Regions from separate parts of the Pseudoalteromonas sp. DL-6 genome, predicted to be linked through region 3. Evidence: predicted binding sites of a transcription regulator. Region 3 holds the regulator's gene; each other region holds the start of a gene.
What was found. The regulator LexA, encoded in region 3, represses DNA repair genes until DNA is damaged. The targets are predictions, from matches to a motif close to TACTGTATNNNNATACAGTA.
Positions count from the first base shown of each region.

Region 1: the regulator LexA is predicted to act here: its motif matches at 1,060-1,079, upstream of ruvC (crossover junction endodeoxyribonuclease RuvC).
Region 2: the regulator LexA is predicted to act here: its motif matches at 1,015-1,034, upstream of B1F84_RS08950 (SulA-like leucine-rich domain-containing protein).
Region 4: the regulator LexA is predicted to act here: its motif matches at 1,061-1,080, upstream of B1F84_RS09910 (exonuclease domain-containing protein).

Region 1 is NZ_CP019770.1:1,215,180-1,217,388, reverse strand. Features, by position in the region: gene ruvA (Holliday junction branch migration protein RuvA) at 1-483, opposite strand, end outside; gene ruvC (crossover junction endodeoxyribonuclease RuvC) at 486-1,010, opposite strand; gene B1F84_RS05680 (FtsX-like permease family protein) at 1,143-2,209, opposite strand, start outside.
Region 2 is NZ_CP019770.1:1,947,110-1,949,318, forward strand. Features, by position in the region: gene B1F84_RS08940 (NCS2 family permease) at 1-162, opposite strand, end outside; gene B1F84_RS08945 (sel1 repeat family protein) at 281-742, shown strand; gene B1F84_RS08950 (SulA-like leucine-rich domain-containing protein) at 1,060-1,494, shown strand; gene B1F84_RS08955 (YchJ family protein) at 1,534-2,010, shown strand; gene B1F84_RS08960 (DUF6172 family protein) at 2,078-2,209, opposite strand, start outside.
Region 3 is NZ_CP019770.1:3,078,462-3,080,670, forward strand. Features, by position in the region: gene coxB (cytochrome c oxidase subunit II) at 1-322, opposite strand, end outside; gene lexA (transcriptional repressor LexA) at 794-1,411, opposite strand; gene B1F84_RS14420 (PaaI family thioesterase) at 1,600-2,043, shown strand; gene B1F84_RS14425 (hypothetical protein) at 2,045-2,209, opposite strand, start outside.
Region 4 is NZ_CP019770.1:2,127,821-2,130,029, forward strand. Features, by position in the region: gene B1F84_RS09910 (exonuclease domain-containing protein) at 1-1,049, opposite strand, end outside; gene B1F84_RS09915 (sugar porter family MFS transporter) at 1,236-2,209, shown strand, end outside.

The sequences.
Region 1 (2,209 bases), 1.4 Mb from region 3:
CGCATTATTGGCTATAGTTGCATCGCTCGCAGGCTCTATTACGGCGCTATCGCTAAACGGGGTAAATAAATCGTTGCCCCAATTTTTTAATCGGTCTTTCATTTCGAGCACTAAACGCTCTGCGGTTTTTTTACCTACCCCTGGCAATTTAACCAAAGCGGTAGCATCTTCATTATTTACGCAACTTACAAACTGCTGCGCCGACATACCCGACAAAATAGCTAAACCCAATTTTGGCCCTACGCCATTGGCTTTTAACAGCTCTCTAAATAAGGCTCGTTCGGTTTTATTATTAAAGCCAAACAATAACTGTGCGTCTTCGCGTACTACAAAGTGAGTGTACACAATGGCGTTGTCGCCCACTTTGGGTAAATCATAAAAACAGGTCATTGGCATTTGTACTTCGTAGCCAACACCACTCACTTCTAATAATATTTCTGGGGGCTGTTTTTCAACTAACACGCCGTTTAAGCGACCTATCATTGTTATTTCCTTAGACGTCCTCTAACGGTTTTGCTTGCGCTACCCGCTAGTTTTATTAAATTTTGTTCAGAGTGAGCATGGCAAATCGCAATCGCGAGTGCATCCGCCGCATCGGCTTGTGGCGTACCCGGCAGTTTAAGTATATTTTTAACCATATGTTGTACTTGCGATTTATCGGCACCACCGTTACCCACTACAGCTTGCTTTATTTGCCGTGCTGAGTATTCAAACACTGGTAAGTCGGCCATAGAGGCACCGACAATGGCAGCACCACGAGCTTGACCAAGTTTTAAAGCAGAATCAGGGTTATGCGCCATAAATACTTTTTCTATAGCAAAGGTTTCAGGCGAAAACTGCTCTATAAGCTGCGTAATACCTTGGTAGATCATTTTAAGTCGGGTGGGAAAGTCGTGATCGGCTAATTTAATACAGCCACTGCCTAAGTAAGTAAACTTAGCACCTTGGTGCGCAACCACACCGTAACCCGTTAAAAGCGAGCCCGGATCGATCCCTAAAATAATGGCCAAACAGCACTCTCATTATTGTTATTCATTAATAATGCTAATAATGCCAGAGCACTGTATAAATTACCAGTACCAAGCCAAAACAAAAATGCCTACTTAAAAAGTAGGCATTTAAACGCTATTTGGCCGCAAAGTTTACGCTAAAGCGCGCACTAAGCCTTGAGTATTTTGTTTGAGCGTACGAGCAATCATAAAATAGCCTAACCCTGCTACAAACACGCCACCAGCAACGGGGCCAATAATCCAAATATTAGGATGCAGCTTACCTGCCAAATCAAACATTTGCTGCTGTACTATTAACAGTGCTATATCACTGAAAAATGCAGCGACTAGTCCGGCTAAACCGCCCAGTAATAAAAACTCATACAAGGTGGCATTTTTTATTAATCGGCTTTTAGCGCCTAACGTACGCAATATTACAATTTCTTGCATGCGCTCACCTAAGCTTGCTTGCACCTGCGATATTAATACCAACGCACCACATAGCACCACAATAGCCAATACAAAACCAATGGCTAACGACACTTGTTCAATAGTCGATTGTATTTGCTTAACAAAGTTATCTACATCAATTGCTGTAATCGTGGGGTATGTACGTAATAACTGGCTAAAGTCGCGCTTTTGCTCAGGTTCAATGCGTACCGATGAAATATAGGTCGCCGGAAAGTCGCTTAGTACATCAGGGCTTAAAATAATAAAAAAGTTAGGCTTGAGTGTGGCCCAATTTACTTTTCGCACACTGGTTATTTTAGCGTCGAACGACTGCGCACCAATTAAAAACGTGAGGGTATCGCCTAATTTAACATCGAGGCGCTGCATCATCGACTCTTCCAGTGAGGCCTCGGCAACAGCGTCATCGCCAAACCACTGGCCATCGATAATGTCATTTTGTGAAGGGACTTCGTCAAGCCATGTTAAGTTAAGTTCGCGACCAATGCCTGAGCGGGCTTCTTCGTCTTTTTTCTCGTTGTCTTGCAGTGACACTTCACGCGCGACCGCTTCACCGTTGACGGCATTTACGCGACCACGAATAGTCGGATAAAACTCCGACACTTGAATGCCCTTTTGTGCTAAATATTCATTAACTGGATCCAGTTCATTTTGCGTAATATTCACTAAAAAAGCATTAGGTGCATCACTTGGTAATTGTGACTGCCAATCAGAAATAATATCGTTTTTAAGCACAATTAAAAATAATAGTA
Region 2 (2,209 bases), 1.1 Mb from region 3:
GGTGGCAACAAATGCGGCACCTTGGTCCATACCGGCTTCTGCAAGCATAGCTGGGTTAACGAATACGATATAAACCATCGTAATAAATGTAGTCATACCGGCAATACATTCACGGCGAACCGAAGAATCATTTGCACGGATTTTAAATAAGGCTTCGAGCATAATAAACTTGTGGTTGTAAAAAGTGGCGAGATTTTAGCATAAAAATAACTTTTTACAGGACATTTTACCTTGCTATATACTAAACTAGCTAAGTGATTAAAATAACAAACGAAGTAGCATGATCAAAACGACACCAAGTGGCCAAGACTTAGAGCAACAATTAGACAACATTCTTTCTTTTGTAACGCAACCAAGCGATGCAAACCTCCCTGCGAGCTCTAAAAGCACCGATCAAGACACATTAAATAAAGCCCTTTATTACCTTAAAAATGAACAAGGCGCTTTAGCCGCAAAATGGATGCGTTTAGCAGCAATGGCAGGAAACTATCGTGCACAGTTTTACTTAGGGCTGTTTTTTATTAAAGGGCAAGGCGTACCACAAAGCGTATTTCATGGGGCTGCGTGGCTTAGCTTAGCTAGTAGCCAAGGATATGAGCCAGCAACAGAAGCAATGAGCGATATACGTAAGCATATTAGCACTAAACGACTTAAAGACGCCCAATGTTATGCTGCCAGCTTATATGAACAAATTCATCAGTTACAATTTTCACATTTGATCCCTATAAGTCACGAAAAATAATTTTACTACCTTGTAACTCATTTCATCTATAAATTAATTAAGCGTTTATATGCTAAATGCAACAACGCTTAATTTTTTAAAAGTACTGTATATCCCCTGTATTTCAGCTTAGTCGTAGATTAAAAAACTAACACCAAAAGCGCTCACCCACTAAATACCTAATCAATTGTTATATATAACTTATTTGTTTTTAAATAATTAAATTTTCATGCTCAGCTGAATAACTGTACAAAAAATAGCAAAAAACACTTGCACCAAACAACTGTATAAACTACTGTATACATGTACTGTATAAAAACCCAGTGAGTGAGACGATTATGTTACAGCCTATTACCGTAAGAACAGTTAAGAGCTACCAACAAGATGACCAATCAGATTGTGTTAACGTTGTTCAAATTGAAGATGAAATTTCAGCAACGTTTGAATTATTAAAAGTATTACACCAATACAATAGTTTAAATGCATGGACACTTTTAATTGCACCAGACCATGTGCCTAGCAAAGCGCTGCTTGATTCATGCTCAATTGATACCAGTAAATTACTGGTTATACGTCAAAAGCACTTAGTTAATTTAGAGTATGTTTTAAGCTCTGCACTTCATAATGGTAATTTTGCCGCGGTGATCACCTGGACTGACATAATAAATAATCAGCAGCTATCTCAGTTATCATTAAACCTGAGCCATACACGCACTAAGCTATATTGCTTTAGCAAAAAAAGCGCCCAAGCTGAGATTTCACTAACGCAATAAGCTTGGTAAACTAGCGTTTTAATACACAGTACATTTATTATGACCTCCAACGCCCTACTATGTTTTTGTGGCAGTCAGCAACTTTATGCTGATTGCTGTGAACCTTTTCATTTAAAAACCAAACAGCCACAAACACCTGAGCAACTTATGCGTGCTCGCTACAGTGCTTATGCTGTTAAAAATGCAGCTTTTGTTCGTGATAGCTACGCAAAAGAAAAACAAGCTGAAAACTCACTATCAGAAATTAAAGACTTTGCAACTAGCTGCCGCTTTGTAAACTTAACCGTTTTAGATTCTGGCTATGATGAAGATACAGGGTTTGTAAAGTTTAAAGCTCATTACTTTTATCAAGATCTATATTGCGAGTTGGCTGAGCATTCAAAGTTTATTAAAGAAGATGAACAGTGGCGATACCTTGATGGTGAGATCACACCGGTTGCCGATATTAAAATAAAACGCAATGATACTTGCCCTTGCGGAAGTAATAAAAAGTATAAAAAGTGTCATAGTGTATAAGTAAAAACCACAAAAAATGGGCCACTTGGCCCATTTTCAAAAACTACACTAAACGCAACTTAGCGTTTTATTCGTCATCACCTTCATCGAAGTCTTGACGCTGCGCAGGTCTTGCTAAAATCTCTAAGTAAAAAGAGGTTAAACCTTGCTTTTCAATTTCACTGATGTGATTGTTAATTTCAGCAACGTGAACTACTTG
Region 3 (2,209 bases):
TTAGGGTTTTAGTCGCAGGAATGGCCATAACAATTAAGATGACAAAAGGAATAGCAGTCCAGAGTATTTCTACTTTGGTGCTTTCATGAAACTGGGCAGGGACAGCCCCTTTAGATTTGCGATGATGAATGAGTGCCCAAAACATAATGGCAAACACGATCACCCCAATCACACAACATATTAAAAATATAGTCATGTGTAGTTGGTATACATTATTACTTATATCAGTTACGCCTTTACGCATATTATATTGGCTATTAGCAAGCACATTTTGCGAAAAAACTAACAATATAAGCCACAAGGAAGAACTCAGCTTACCCATGTGACGGCTCCTTTGATGCTATTGCTGACGCAAAGCGAAGGGACATACGACTTAAACGCCCATTCGTTATTTTTATTTTTTATAAGGGTGCTGGAGTTATTAAATGTGTGTGCTCAAAACGACTACGCTGTGAGTTATTTTTATTCCAGCTCTTTAATAACTAGTTAAAAAATAAACAATAAGCAAGGTGAGTATGAAAAATAAACAAGGGGTTACTTAAAAAAGTGCAGCAAAAAAATAGTCACTAATTAGTTAGTTAACCTAAGAGTCAGAGGTGGTAAGGGGTAGCTTGAATAACAGCGGAAAAAATATAAAATTTTATGATTTAAAAATAATTAGGATAAATTTATTTATATAAGTATTTAGCGATGTTATTTACAATAACAAAAGCGATTAAAAAGCAGTACCATAAAAATAATACAAGTAAAATCAGCGCCTAATTAATATTAAGCGCTAAGTTATGTTTAACTATCACATCCAGTCAGCGTTACGAATAACACCTACCGCTAAGCCTTCAATATTGAAAGATTCATTTTCCAAGTCGACTTCAATTGCCGAAAACTCGTCATTTTCAGCATGCAGTAATACTTTTCTGCCGGCTTTTTCTAGGCGTTTAACCGTAACATCATCATCCACTCGAGCAACAATAACCTGACCATTTTCAGCCACTTGAGTTTTATGTACAGCGAGTAAGTCGCCATCCATAATACCAATATCTTTCATACTCATGCCGTTAACACGCAGTAAAAAATCGGCCGCAGGTTTAAACATTAAAGGGTCAATTTTACAGTGGCTTTCAACATGCTGTTGCGCCAATATTGGCTCACCCGCAGCAACCCGACCAATTAAAGGCAAGCCTAATTGCTCTGGCTCTTCTTCTTCAACAAGCTGAATGCCGCGACTCGCACCCGGCTTCATTTTAATTACACCTTTTTTAGCCAGTGCTTTTAAGTGTTCTTCTGCAGCATTTGCACTTTTAAAACCCAGTGTTTGTGCAATTTCGGCACGTGTAGGAGGCATACCAGTGTCTTTAATAAACACTTTGATAAGTTCGAGTATTTGCGCTTGGCGTTTTGTTAATGGTCGCATACAACTGGTTTTCCATACAGTACAATTAACTGTGAGTATATACAGTTATTTAAAAATCGCAAATATAAATTAAGACCTTATAAGTCATGATGGCTAAACAATAAGATGCTTTAAAACCGCAATAATAAATGTAATTATTAGCAGTGCATTATCATATTAATTCTCAATTACTTATCCAAGGAGCTAGCATGAGTATTTGGCACCAACCAATTACATTAGAGTTTTGTAAGCAATTAGATCAAGGGATCACTGGCCAAGGCACGCTCATGAAGACCATGGGAATTGAAATCAGTGAAATTGGTGATGACTACTTAGTCGCCACTATGCCAGCCATACCTGAGCACCATAATCCAATGGGTATAGTGCATGGTGGTGCCAATGTCGTGCTTGCTGAAACAGTAGCAAGTTATGCCGCTAACTTTGTGGTTGATTTCAGTCGATTTTATTGTGTTGGGCAAGAGATCAGCGCAAGCCACTTAAAAGCGTCACGCAACGGCACATTAACCGCCACCGCAAGGGCTTATCATATAGGTAAACGCAGCTCGGTTTGGGATATTAAAATAACCAATAGCCGCAATGAGCTTTGCTGCGTATCAAGAATGACCGCAGCCGTAGTCGAGCGAAAAGGTTAAATTACTTTTCCAGAGGGTAAATAGTAACTTCAATGCCTGCGCCAATTGCAGATATGCGTAACAAGGTATCTGCATGCAAGGCCTGATTAAAACATTTTGGCGACGTACCAGACTCAAACCCCATATCAAACGTTCTGCGAGAGCAACTTAACCATTGCTTTAATGC
Region 4 (2,209 bases), 950 kb from region 3:
TCTATAATGCAGCGTGTACTGGCTAACATTTCACTGAGCCGCGAACGGGTTTGCTTGTTAAATTTACGCATTAAAAAGTCATCTGCAAAATACAGTAACTCATCACTAAGCGGGTTTTCTATAATTTGCTCAAGCTGCGCTTTTACCCATTGCTTATTGCCCTGTCGGTATTGCTCCCTTATTTGAATTTCTAAGGCTTGTGCATCGTCTTCGCAGGCATTAAGTACATCAAACGCAAGTGTTGGGTTAGTTGTTTTTAGTTGCTTATAAAGTATAACCAGTAACTTGTTTTTTAACTCTTGTGCAATAACCCCTACTACTACTTCATTTATTAGCTGCCTTGCTAGTTCTTCTCTTTCATTGTCATCTTTTGTATTTTTAAGCGTTAGTCGCAAACGGTTTAATTTATAGTTAGACTGCGCTTCCTTTATTGAATCAAAGCGCGATAAGCTTTCATTATGCTCTTGCCTAACAGGTGTTACGCCTAAATCTCGCAGTACAAATCGATTTTGATGATTAATATCGCCTGCACTGAGCCTGCCAATATATAAAAATTCAAAATACTCGAAATACTCTTCTCTATTATTTATCACGTACTGATTATATAAGTGTGCAAGACACTCTGGCTTAGATTCAAAGAATGAAATAGCTATTTCAAATAAGTTACTTTTAGCAGCGCTTTTTTTAAATAATGGCGTTTGTTCTTGCTTTTCTAGCAGCTCTATTAAGGCCGGTTTTGTTAGGTGACTTAGTAGTTGCCTATGATCTTTATCAGAGGGTTCTACAATTAACTTTGCCGCTTTTAATTTAAAAAGTGCTTGGTATGGCGAGCTAATTTCTTCGTAGTTTAATGATTGGGTTTGAACTAAATAAGGCTTACGAGAATAAATACGCGCCAACATACACTGGCTTTGCTCGTCGAGCGTATTTATTTTATTAATAAATTTAATATGCCTTTGCTCGAGTAAATGCACGCATTTCTCACTAACAAACGTTAATAGCTCTCTAAAATGTGCCAAATAATATTTCGCTGGTAACTCTTTTCTCATAAAACTGCCTGCACTGTATATAAAAACAGTATCTAGCATCTCGTTATTTTTATCAACCCAATAAAATTTTTTATGCATACGTATTACTATTGAAATATCTTTTTTAGCGTGATCACTCTGTGCTAAGGTTGCCAGCAAATTTAGTGCTACTTTAATTACACATAATAAAAATTAGGATTGAACAACATGACAACACAGCATGCAACTAAAGGTGAGCATAGCGCAGAGACAACGTGCTCGCTTTTTTATGTTATTTTTATATCGGCCGTTGCCGCTATTGGTGGCTTTTTATTTGGTTTTGATTCAGGCGTTATAAATGGCACCGTATCGGCATTGGGTAATACATTTAATTCAAGCAGTGTTGCAACTGGTTTTAATGTTGCATCTGTATTATTAGGCTGTGCATTAGGGGCATTAGCGGCTGGCCCATTAGCTGATAAGTTTGGTCGTCGCGTTATTATGATTGTTACTGCCATTATATTTGCAGTCAGCGCTTTTGGCTCTGGCATTGCAGATAGTTCCGCTGAGTTTATTTTTTACCGCTTATTTGGCGGATTAGGCATAGGTGCAGCCTCTGTTTTAGCGCCTGCTTATATTGCAGAAGTAGCACCAGCAAGTTTGCGTGGTCGCTTAGCGACATTGCAACAACTCGCTATTGTTCTTGGCTTATTTGCAGCCTTTTTAAGTAACTACCTAATTGCTAACGCTGCTGGCGGTGCCGAAGGTATTTTAATGTTAGATTTAGCCGCGTGGCGCTGGATGTTTTGGGCTGAACTTGTTCCTGCAGGGTTATTTTTGATTGGCGTACTTTTTATTCCTGAGTCACCGCGTTACCTAGTCGCACAAGGTAAACTTAAACACGCTAAAACTGTATTTAATAAAATCTCAAATGACGATGCTGATGCACAAATCAGTGACGTGAAGCAGTCTCTGCAAAGTGATAAAAAACCAAGTATTCGCGACTTATTTATTGATGGCAGTAAAAAAGTACACCCTATTGTTTGGGTGGGTGTGGCTTTATCGGTTTTCCAACAATTTGTTGGTATTAACGTGGTATTTTATTACGGCTCAGAGCTTTGGCAAGCCGCTGGTTTTGATGAATCACAATCACTGTTTATTAATGTACTTGCCGGTACTACTAATATTTTATCTACCTTTAT